Regions from separate parts of the Pedococcus ginsenosidimutans genome, predicted to be linked through region 2. Evidence: riboswitches for the same ligand, from Rfam matches in the RefSeq annotation. Region 2 holds a riboswitch; the other holds the start of a gene.
The links. Region 2 has a riboswitch for S-adenosylmethionine ahead of metX (homoserine O-acetyltransferase MetX). Riboswitches for the same ligand answer to the same signal wherever they lie in the genome.

Region 1 (4,938 bases), on a different contig from region 2:
CGAGCGGTCCCTCGGGCTCGATGACCCGACGGCGCCGGCGCGGCTTGTCCTCGACGACCTCGACCGGCTCCGGCTCGGGCATCCCGCGGTGCAGCAGGTGGTCACGCAGCTCGGCGAGCCGCTCGGGGATCATGTGGACGGGCGTGGCGGTCATGACGAGCAGGCCGAAGAACCCGAGCATGAGCAGGATCGGGACCGTGCCGTAGACCGACACCGCCGCCTCGAGCGGGCTCGAGGCGAGGAAGCCGATGATGCCGCCGCCCTCGCGCATCCCGTCGGCCCCCTGGGGAGGGGTCGGGATGCCCTGCGAGACGTGGGCGAGGCCGCAGGCGGCGAAGACGAGGGCACCGAGGCCGATCCCGATCCGCGACGTCGCCCCGTCGTCCTGGGGGGCACGCAGCAGCCGGATGCCGAGGAACAGCAGCAGGAGGGGCACGGCGTACGCGACGCGCCCGAAGGTGCCGGCCACGACTGCGTGGATGACGTCGCCGACCGAGCCCTCGAAGGCCCACCACTCACGGGCCGCGACGAGGATCGCGAGGCCGAGCAGGGTGAAGCCCACGCCGTCGCGACGGTGCTCCGGCTCGAGCTCGCGCGCGCTGCTCCCGACCCGCCGGACGGCGCCGCCGGCCACGTGCGCCATACCCATCCACGTGCCGCGGACGGCGCGCAGCGGCAGGGGCAGGCCACCACCGCTCGCCTTGCCCCGCGCGGGCTGCTTGCGGGGAGTGCTGGACCGACGGTTGGCAGGGCGCGTGGCAGTGCCCTTGCGCGCCTGCCCGGCCGAGGAGGAGCGCGTCGGGGTGGACGGACGTGTGGCCATGGTCCGCAGGCTACGCGACGGCCACACCGGACACACGCGTCACACGCGTCGCAGGCTGCTCAAAATGCCACCGCCGCTCTCCCCCGAACGGGTGAGGGGCGCGCATCACTTCGGACACGGACCGGTCCCAGCCCTGTGCACCGGGACGCGCCGGTGTCACTCTGGGGCTGCGTCTGGCGGGGCCTGCGCCGACGACCGCGGATCCTCACGGAGACCGCTGGGCGTCGGCGCAGGCGCACCAGCCCCGCCCTCTCCTCCGATCCCGGCACGTCTCAGATGACGGGAAGGTCCGTCCGCCTGCTGGAGGCGCCGCACGACGGCCGCTACCGTCGTCGACCAAGGTCATGAGTGTCAGCGCGTAGCCCCGGCTTGCTGACCAGCAACCCTCCACCGCGGTGGGGTGCTCCGGGTGACGACCGGGCCGTCTGCACCAGCAGCCGGCAAGCGCGGACCCGAGCCCAGCCCGGGTCCACCGGACCCAGGAGCTGATCTCCGTGTCGATAGCCAGCACCCCGCCCACCACCGTCGAGGGCACGCCGGCCGCAGCGGCCGTCCGCCGCACCGCTCCCCTGGCCCACGCCCGGGAGCACCTGCGCGCGGTCCCCTCCCTCCCGCTGCCGACCGCGGGCGACGCCGAGTCCCCGGTGGTGCCGGCGGTGCTGTCCGCCGGGCTGCCGGTCCCGACGCTCGACGGCCCCACCGACTACGCCAACTTCGACCACGCGGCGTCGACCCCTGCCCTGGTCAGCGTCAAGGCCGCCGTGGACACCGCGCTGCGGACCTACTCCTCGGTGCACCGCGGCAAGGGCTGGGCTTCCGCGGTCACGAGCGGCTGGTACGAGCAGGCCAGGGCCGAGGTCTCCGCCTTCGTCGGCGCCCGCGAGGGTGACGAGGTCGTCTTCACCCGCAACAGCACCGACTCCTTCACCCTGCTCGCGCGCTCGCTCCCCCGCGACACCTCGGTGTTCGTGTTCGAGTCCGAGCACCACGCCGCACTGCTGCCGTGGAAGGCGCGCCAGACGGTCCGCATCCCCGTGCCCGGCAGCGCCGCCGACGCGGTCGTCCTGCTCGAGGAGGCGCTGCGCACGCGGCACGGCCGGCACCGGCTCGTCGTCCTCACCGGCGCGTCCAACGTCACCGGCGAGCTGTGGCCGGTCCGCGAGCTGGCCGCCGTGGCCCGCCGCGCCGGCGCCCGGGTCGTCCTCGACGCGGCGCAGTACGCCCCGCACCGCCGGGTCGACCTCGACGAGCTCGGCGTCGACTACGTCGTGCTGTCGGGCCACAAGCTCTACGCCCCGTTCGGCGCCGGCGTCCTGGCCGGCCGCGCGGACTGGCTCGACGCCGCCGCGCCCTACCTCCCCGGAGGCGGCGCCACGAGGTCGGTGACCGAGCGAGGGGTGCAGTGGCACACCGGCTCCGCGCGGCACGAGGGCGGCAGCCCCAACGTCATCGGGGCGATCGCCCTGGCCGCCGCCTGCCACGCGCTGCGCGAGCACGCCGAGGCCATCGAGGCCCACGAGGACCGGCTCGGCAAGGCCCTGCTGGAGGGGCTGCGCGAGATCGACGGCGTGCAGACCTACTCGCTGTTCGGGGACGAGCACGAGCGGGTCGCCGTCGCGACGTTCACCGTGGACGGCCTCGACTCCTCGCTCGTCTCGGCCGCGCTGTCGGCCGAGCACGGCATCGGGGTCCGCGACGGCAAGTTCTGCGCCCACCTGTGCGTCGACACCCTGCTCGACGACCCGTACTCGGCGGGGCCGGACACCGCCGTGCGCGCCAGCATCGGCCTGGCCACCACCGCAGCGCACGTCGAGCGGCTGCTCACCGCGGTCGCCGACCTCGCCGCGCACGGGCCGCGGCACGAGTACGCGCACGGCAGCGAGGGGTGGGTGCCGGTCGACGACACCCGAGACCTGGCCCCCGCCCGCCCCTGGTAGGGCGGGCGGACCGCGGCCGGCGTCAGGCCTGGATGACGACCGGGATGATCATCGGGCGGCGGCGGATCTTGCCACCGACCCAGCTGCCGACCGCGCGTCGCACGACCTGCTCGAGCTGGTAGGAGTCGGTGACGCCGTTGCCGGTGGCGTCAGCGAGCGCCTGCTCGATCTTGGGGCGCACCTGGCGGAAGATCTCGTCGTCCTCGGCGAAGCCGCGGGCCTGGATCTCCGGGCCTGCCGCCACCTTCCCGGTGGCCGAGTCCATGACGACGATGACCGAGATGAACCCCTCGTCGCGCAGGATGCGGCGGTCCTTGAGCAGCGCCTCGTCGAACTCGCCGACCGACGAGCCGTCGACGTAGACGTAGCCGCAGTCGACCGCCCCGACGACCTTCGCCCTGCCGTCGACGAGGTCGACGACCACGCCGTCCTCGGCCAGCACCACGCGCTCGCGGGGCACGCCGGTCTGCACGGCCAGCTCGGCGTTGGCGACCAGGTGGCGCCACTCGCCGTGGACCGGCATGACGTTGCGGGGCTTGACGATGTTGTAGCAGTAGAGGAGCTCGCCGGCGCTGGCGTGCCCCGAGACGTGGACCTTGGCGTTGCCCTTGTGGACGACGTTGGCGCCCAGGCGCATGAGGCCGTTGATGACGCGGTAGACGGCGTTCTCGTTGCCGGGGATCAGCGAGGACGCCAGCAGGACCGTGTCGCCCTTGCCGACGTCGATGCGGTGGTCGCGGTTGGCCATCCGCGACAGGGCGGCCATCGGCTCACCCTGCGAGCCGGTGCAGATGAGGACGACCTGGTGGTCGGGGAAGTTGTCGAGCTTCTTGACGTCGACCAGGACGCCGTCGGGGACCTTGAGGTAGCCGAGCTCGGCCGCGATCCCCATGTTGCGCACCATCGAGCGACCCACCATGGCGACCTTGCGCCCGGCCTTCTCCGCGGCGTTGAGCACCTGCTGGACACGGTGCACGTGCGAGGAGAAGCAGGCCACGATGATGCGGCGCTCGGCGTCGCGGAAGACCTTGTCGATGGCCGGGGCGATGTCCTTCTCCGGGGTGGTGAACCCCGGGACCTCGGCGTTGGTCGAGTCGGTCATGAACAGGTCGACGCCCTCCTCACCGAGGCGGGCGAAGGCGCGCAGGTCGGTGAGGCGGTTGTCCAGCGGCAGCTGGTCCATCTTGAAGTCGCCGGTGTGCAGGATCGTGCCGGCAGGCGTGCGGACGAACACGGCGAGGGCGTCCGGGATCGAGTGGTTGACGGCGACGAACTCGCAGTCGAAGACCCCGAGCTTCTCGCGCATGCCCTCCTTCACACCCAGCGTGTAGGGCGTGATGCGGTGCTCCTTGAGCTTGGCCTCGACCAGCGCCAGGGTCAGCATCGAGCCGACGACGGGGATGTCCTTCTTGAGCTTGAGAAGGTAGGGGACGGCACCGATGTGGTCCTCGTGGCCGTGCGTCAGCACGATCGCCTGCACCTGGTCGAGCCGGTCCTCGATGTACTCGAAGTCGGGCAGGATCAGGTCGACGCCCGGCTGGTGGTCCTCGGGGAAGAGCACCCCGCAGTCGATGATGAGCAGCTGGCCCGCGTGCTCGATGACGGCCATGTTGCGGCCGACCTCGCCGAGGCCGCCGAGGGCCACGACGCGCACCCCGTCGGGGGCGAGCTTGGGGGGCAGGTTGAGCTCGGGGTGGGGGTGGCTCACAGCAGACCAGACTCCTTGAGTCCCGTACGGAGGATGTCGAGGTGCTCCGGCGGCGACTCCACCAGCGGGAGGCGCACCGTCGCGTGTTCGATGACGCCGAGCTCCACGAGCGCGGCCTTGGCCATGATGGCCCCCTGGGACGTGCTCATGATCGCGTCGACCGCAGGGACGAGCCGCCGGTGGATTTCGCGGGCGGTGGCCAGGTCGCCCCGGTCCACCGCCTCGATCATCGCGGCGTACTCGCGTCCGGCGACGTGGCCGACGACGCTGACGGTGCCCACTGCCCCGAGGGACAGCCAGGGCAGCGTCGTCGCGTCGTCGCCGGAGAAGTAGATGAGGTCGGTGGTCGCCATCACCTTGGTGGAGGCCCACGGGTCGCCCTTGGCGTCCTTGACGGCGACGATGCTCGGCACGGTGGCCAGCTCGCGCAGCGTCTCGGTGGTGAACGGGATGCCGGTGCGTCCGGGGAT
Region 2 (4,938 bases):
CGTCCTCGAGCTCGGACTCGACCACGTCGGTGGGCTCGACCTCGACCTCGTCGCCGTCCTCGTCGCCCGCCGGGACATCGCTCTTCGGGGCGGCCTTGGTGGCGGCAGCGGACTTGGCAGCGGCCTTCTTGGTCGCGGGCTTGGCGGGCTCCGCCGCCGCGGCTGCGGCCTTCTTGGTCGTCGTCGCCTTGGCCGCGGTCTTGGTCGCGGGCTTGGCAGCCGCCTTGGCGGTGCTCTTGGCAGCAGGGGCCTCGGCCTTGGCGGAGGTCGCCGAGGCAGCCTTCTTCGCAGCGGGCTTGGACGCCGCCTTCTTGGCCGTCGCCGTCGCCGTGCGCCGGGTGGTCGTCGCGGCGACCGCACGGCTGGCGGTGGCGGCGTCGAGGGTGACCGTGATGCCCTGCTCGTCCAGCGAGCGCAGGACCGCCTTCATCCGCTTCGGGGCCACCTCGGCGCCCTCGAGGGCCTCACGCAGTGCCGCGCTGTCGACAGAGCCGTTGGTGCGGCCCTGCATGAGCAGCTGCTGCAGCGCAGGGTGGGAGAACTCGGCGGGGAGAGACGGTGCGGGGCTCGCAGCCTTCTTGGACACAGGCGACACGGACTACCTTTCGTCGCGGGATCGCGGCACGGCGCACGCCATCACAGGCGTGATCGGACACGCCTAGGACAACAACTGCGGGAGCGGAAGTATTGCCGGGACCGCGCGTTGCTGACCCTTGCGCGACCTCGTTCTGGACATTGTAAAACGAGATGCCCCGCAAACTTGCATCCGTGCCCGAAATCGGGCGCGGAACCCCCTCAGGCGTCGGCCTTGACCGCCAGGACGGGGCACGAGGCGTCGAGCAGGATGCGCTGGGCGTTGGAGCCCAGGATGAGCTTGCCGACCGGCGTGCGCCGGCGCAGGCCGATGACGATGAACTCCGCCTGCTCGGCCTCGGCCACCGCGATGAGGTCCTCAGCGGGCTCGTTGCCGCGGACCAGCTGTCGCACCTCGTGCTCGAGCCCCTCGGCGTCGAGCTCGGACTGGATGCGGGTGAGCTCGGCGTCGAACCGCTGGGCCTCGTCCGCGTCGAAGTCGCGTCCACCGCGCTGGGAGTTGATGACGATGAGCCTGGACTTGCGCAGCAGCGACTCGTCCGCCGCGCGCCGCAGCGCGGCTCGCCCTTCCTTCGTCGGGACATACCCCACAACGATGGCCACGGGAACCTCCTCGTTCGTCGACAACCGCGGCAAAGGCCGCGGCTCAGACGCTATCGGAAATCCCGAGGTCAGGCAGGGTCGGCGAGCACTCGCTCGACGACGGCCCCCACCTGGTCGAGCTCGATGAGGAAGCCGTCGTGGCCGTAGTCGGACCGCACGGTGTGCAGGCTCGCCCCCCCGATGCCCTCGGCGATCTCGTGGGAGAGCCGCGGCGGGTAGAGCCGGTCGGAGTCGACCGCGACGACGAGCACGTCCGCGCGCACCCGCCGGAGCGCCTCCGGGACCCCGCCGCGACCCCGGCCGACGTCGTGGGAGTTCATCGCCTCGGTGAGGACGAGATAGGAGTTGGCGTCGAACCGCCCGGCGAGCTTGCCCGCGTGGTGGTCGAGGTAGGACTCGACGGCGTAGCGCCCGCGGCCCCCCAGAGGCTCCTCACTCCCCTGCGGCTCGCGACCGAACCGCTCGTGCAGCTCGAGCTCGCTGCGGTAGGTCACGTGGGCGATCCGCCGTGCGATGCCCAGGCCGGCGTCCGGCCCGGTGTGCTGGTCGTAGTAGTCGCCGTTCCGGAAGTGCGGGTCGGACCGGATGGCCAGCAGCTGCGCCTGGCACCACGCGATCTGCTCCGCGGTGGCGTACGCGGTGCTGGCCAGCACCACCGCCCGGTCCACCCGATCGGGGTGGCCGACCGCCCACTCCAGGGCCCGCATCCCGCCCATGGAGCCCCCCAGCACGAGGTGCCACCGCTCGATACCCAGCCGGTCGGCGAGCAGTGCCTCGACCTGCACTTGGTCGCGGACCGTGACGAAGGGGAACCTGCTCCCCCACGCCGTGCCGTCGGGCGCCGACGAGGACGGCCCGGTCGTGCCCTGGCAGCCGCCTAGGACGTTGGAGGCCACGACGAAGAAGCGGTCGGTGTCGAGCGGACTCCCCGGGCCGACGAGGCCGTCCCACCACCCCGGGGTCGGGTGGCCCGGGCCGGCCTCACCGACGACGTGGGCGTCGCCGGTGAGCGCGTGCTCGACGAGGATGGCGTTGTCGCCGGCGGCGTTGAGCTCGCCCCAGGTCTCGTAGGCGACCGTGACGTCGGGCAGCACACCGCCGCGCTCGAGCTCGACGGCCCCGAGGCCGACGAAGCGCCGGCTGCCCACGGGGTCGCCCTCGCGCCAGGCGCCAGAGGTCGTCGGCGGACGGGAGGTGGTCGTCATCGGGGTACTCCTGGGGCATCGCGCTTGCCGCCCGGATCAGGGTCGGCCAGGTCCTCACCCGGGGCACCCCACCGCGAGGAGGGTTGCCGCCCAGCAAGCCGGGGCTTGGCGCTGGGACTCATCACCTGCGCCCATCATACGAGCCGGTGCTCCTCTCGTCCGGGTCGTCCGGACACTGGACCCACTCCGCTCAGGCAGGCACACCGGCCCCGGGCTCGGACGGGGAGCGCAGCCCGAGGTCGACCATCCGCTCCAGCAGGAGGGCGAGCCGGTAGCCGGGGTCGTGGGCAAGGGCCCGGTCGAGCGCGACCCTGGTGAGCGCGCCGTCACCGAGCCACCACGCGTAGTTGGCCAGCACCGTCAGCACCGGGGCCGCGACGTCGTCGGGGACCGCCCGCACCACCCACTGCAGCCGCGCCAGCAGTCGTCGGCCCGCGACCACCCCTGCGGTGCCACCGTCCGCGCGCCCGGCCCACACGGGTGCGGGCAGGCTCACGGCCACGGCGTCGGCGAGGTCGTCCGGCAGCAGCTCGAGCGGGAGGGTGCCCGGGCAGAGCCAGGCGATGACGGCGTCCCTGAGCCCCACGTCGAGCAGGCTGTCCACGAGGTCGGCCACGTCGTCGGCGGTGAGGGACTCCACCGGTCTCGCGTCGACGCCGACGTCCAGGACCAGGGCCCAGGTCGCCAGGTGCCGAAGGCGCTGCACGGCCTCGGCCCGGCTTCCGCCGCCGACCGACCGCACCGTCGAGGCCCTTCCGCGCCGGGCGAGCAGTGCAGCCACGGCCGGCGCGAGCCCGCCGTCGGCACGGACGATGGCGGCGAGGTCGTCCCGGCCCTGCAGCGGCGCGACCTCGAGGGCCACGAAGTCCGCGAGCGCGGGGACGTCGCGCGGCACCGGCTGCGCGTCCTCGGCGGAGGGACAGCACCCCGACGCACAGTCCGGCGCGGACCAGCAGCCGTCGTGCACGACCATCCGGTCGACCACCCGGATGCCGCACCCGACGAGCGCGTCACGCACCGCGTCGGAGAACTCCGTCGAGGCACCGGCCTCGGTCTCGTAGCCGACCAGCAGCACCCCGTCGGGGTCCTCGCGGACCATGGGGGCCACGACCGAGCTGCACGCCTCCGCGAGGTGCTCGGGCGGTGGGAGGTCGATCCGCTCGATCATCCCGAGGCGTCCGCCGCGCAGGGCGCAGAGGACGAGTGAGTCGCTCGGGTGGTAGCCGAGCTGGTACGGCAGCACGGACAGGACGTCTGCGGGACCGGTGAGCCGGATGGGTTCCATGGACCTACCGTCGCGGCCCCGGCGGCCCCGGACGAGACCCCGGCCCGCACGCTGTGGAGGGGGCAGCCGCCCCGGCGCGCCTGTGGACGAACGAGCGCGCCGGGGCGTCAGCGCCCCGCGTCAGCGCCCCGCGTCAGCTCGCGCCGGGCGGCTGGACCGTCAGCGCACGACGTGGCTGGGCACGGTGCGACCGGCACCGCGGCTGCGCCACGTGCGACGGCCCGGGGCGTCGGCGCCGACCGGGGCCGCGGTCCGCTCCCAGCGCAGGAACGACTCGGTCTCGTTGACCAGCGCGGCCGCGATCCACGAGGCCACCACGGCGTCGTCGGCCAGTCCCAGGACGGACAGGAAGGCCTCGGGCACGACGTCGATGGGCGACACGACGTACCCGAGCGCGGCCACGATCATGAGCAGGCGCCCGCGGGAGGTACCGGTGTACTCACCCCGGAAGGTCGCCCGCACCAGTCGTGGCACGCTCGCAGCGCGCTCCCCCATCGACGGGGTGCCCGGGCGCAACGCGGTGCGCAGGGCCGAGGCGATGGTGCGCAGGGCTCCCCAGCGGTTCACAGCCATGGTTCGTCTCCTCTGGTCCGGTCGTGCGGGTGCGGCTGCACCCGAACACGGTTCCAACCACCTTGACGGCCGGGTGATTCCCCTGGTTCCGCCAGCGCCCGGTCGCCGGGCGCCTTCGGGGTCCGCGGCTCCCAGACCGGCCGGGGTGGCCGGCCGGGCTCAGTGCCCCTTCGGCCGGGGCGGGAACTCGTGCCGGGCGTGGTCGGCGATCCGCTTGAGCAGGTAGGTGTCCAGTCCTGCGCCGACGACGCCACCGATCACCGGGACCCCTTTGCCGAACCTGGCGAGCGTCTTCTTGCCCGCGGTCGACAGCAGCCGGAAGCCGACCGCCTTGTTGACGACCATGAGCGCCGGTCCGGGCAGGCGCTGCGCGGCGAGGTTGGAGAGCCGTCCGGTGCTCATGACGCCCGCCTTCTTCAGCAGGTCGTCGGCGTCCGCGCCCACCAGGGTGAGCAGGACGGCGGAGCGGATCTCGGGCTGCTTGATGTCGTAGCCGCGCAGGGAGGCGATGGCTGCCACCGTGCGGGTGGCCACGACGTAGAACTCCACGACGTTGACCGGCAGGGCCACGGGCAGCGTGATGAAGCCGCCGAGCCCGGTGACGAACCCTCCGGCGGCCGCGAGCTTCAGGTGCGCCTGGACGACGGCGTCGACGGCGTTCTCGGCATCCGGTCGCTC

Region 1: it holds a riboswitch for S-adenosylmethionine, as region 2 does, so the genes downstream of both, ABEA42_RS17680 (aminotransferase class V-fold PLP-dependent enzyme) here and metX (homoserine O-acetyltransferase MetX) in region 2, are expected to answer to the same signal.

Annotation. Positions count from the first base shown of each region.
Region 1 covers NZ_BAABLO010000013.1:160,659-165,596, reverse strand. The annotation lists gene ABEA42_RS17685 (DNA translocase FtsK) at 1-823, opposite strand, end outside; SAM riboswitch class IV at 1,164-1,276, shown strand; gene ABEA42_RS17680 (aminotransferase class V-fold PLP-dependent enzyme) at 1,318-2,760, shown strand; gene ABEA42_RS17675 (ribonuclease J) at 2,783-4,468, opposite strand; gene dapA (4-hydroxy-tetrahydrodipicolinate synthase) at 4,465-4,938, opposite strand, start outside.
Region 2 covers NZ_BAABLO010000004.1:308,202-313,139, forward strand. The annotation lists gene ABEA42_RS06220 (RNA polymerase sigma factor) at 1-595, opposite strand, end outside; gene ABEA42_RS06225 (universal stress protein) at 796-1,197, opposite strand; gene metX (homoserine O-acetyltransferase MetX) at 1,266-2,402, opposite strand; SAM riboswitch class IV at 2,418-2,528, opposite strand; gene ABEA42_RS06235 (DUF4192 domain-containing protein) at 2,593-3,687, opposite strand; gene ABEA42_RS06240 (YkvA family protein) at 3,847-4,260, opposite strand; gene ABEA42_RS06245 (EcsC family protein) at 4,420-4,938, opposite strand, start outside.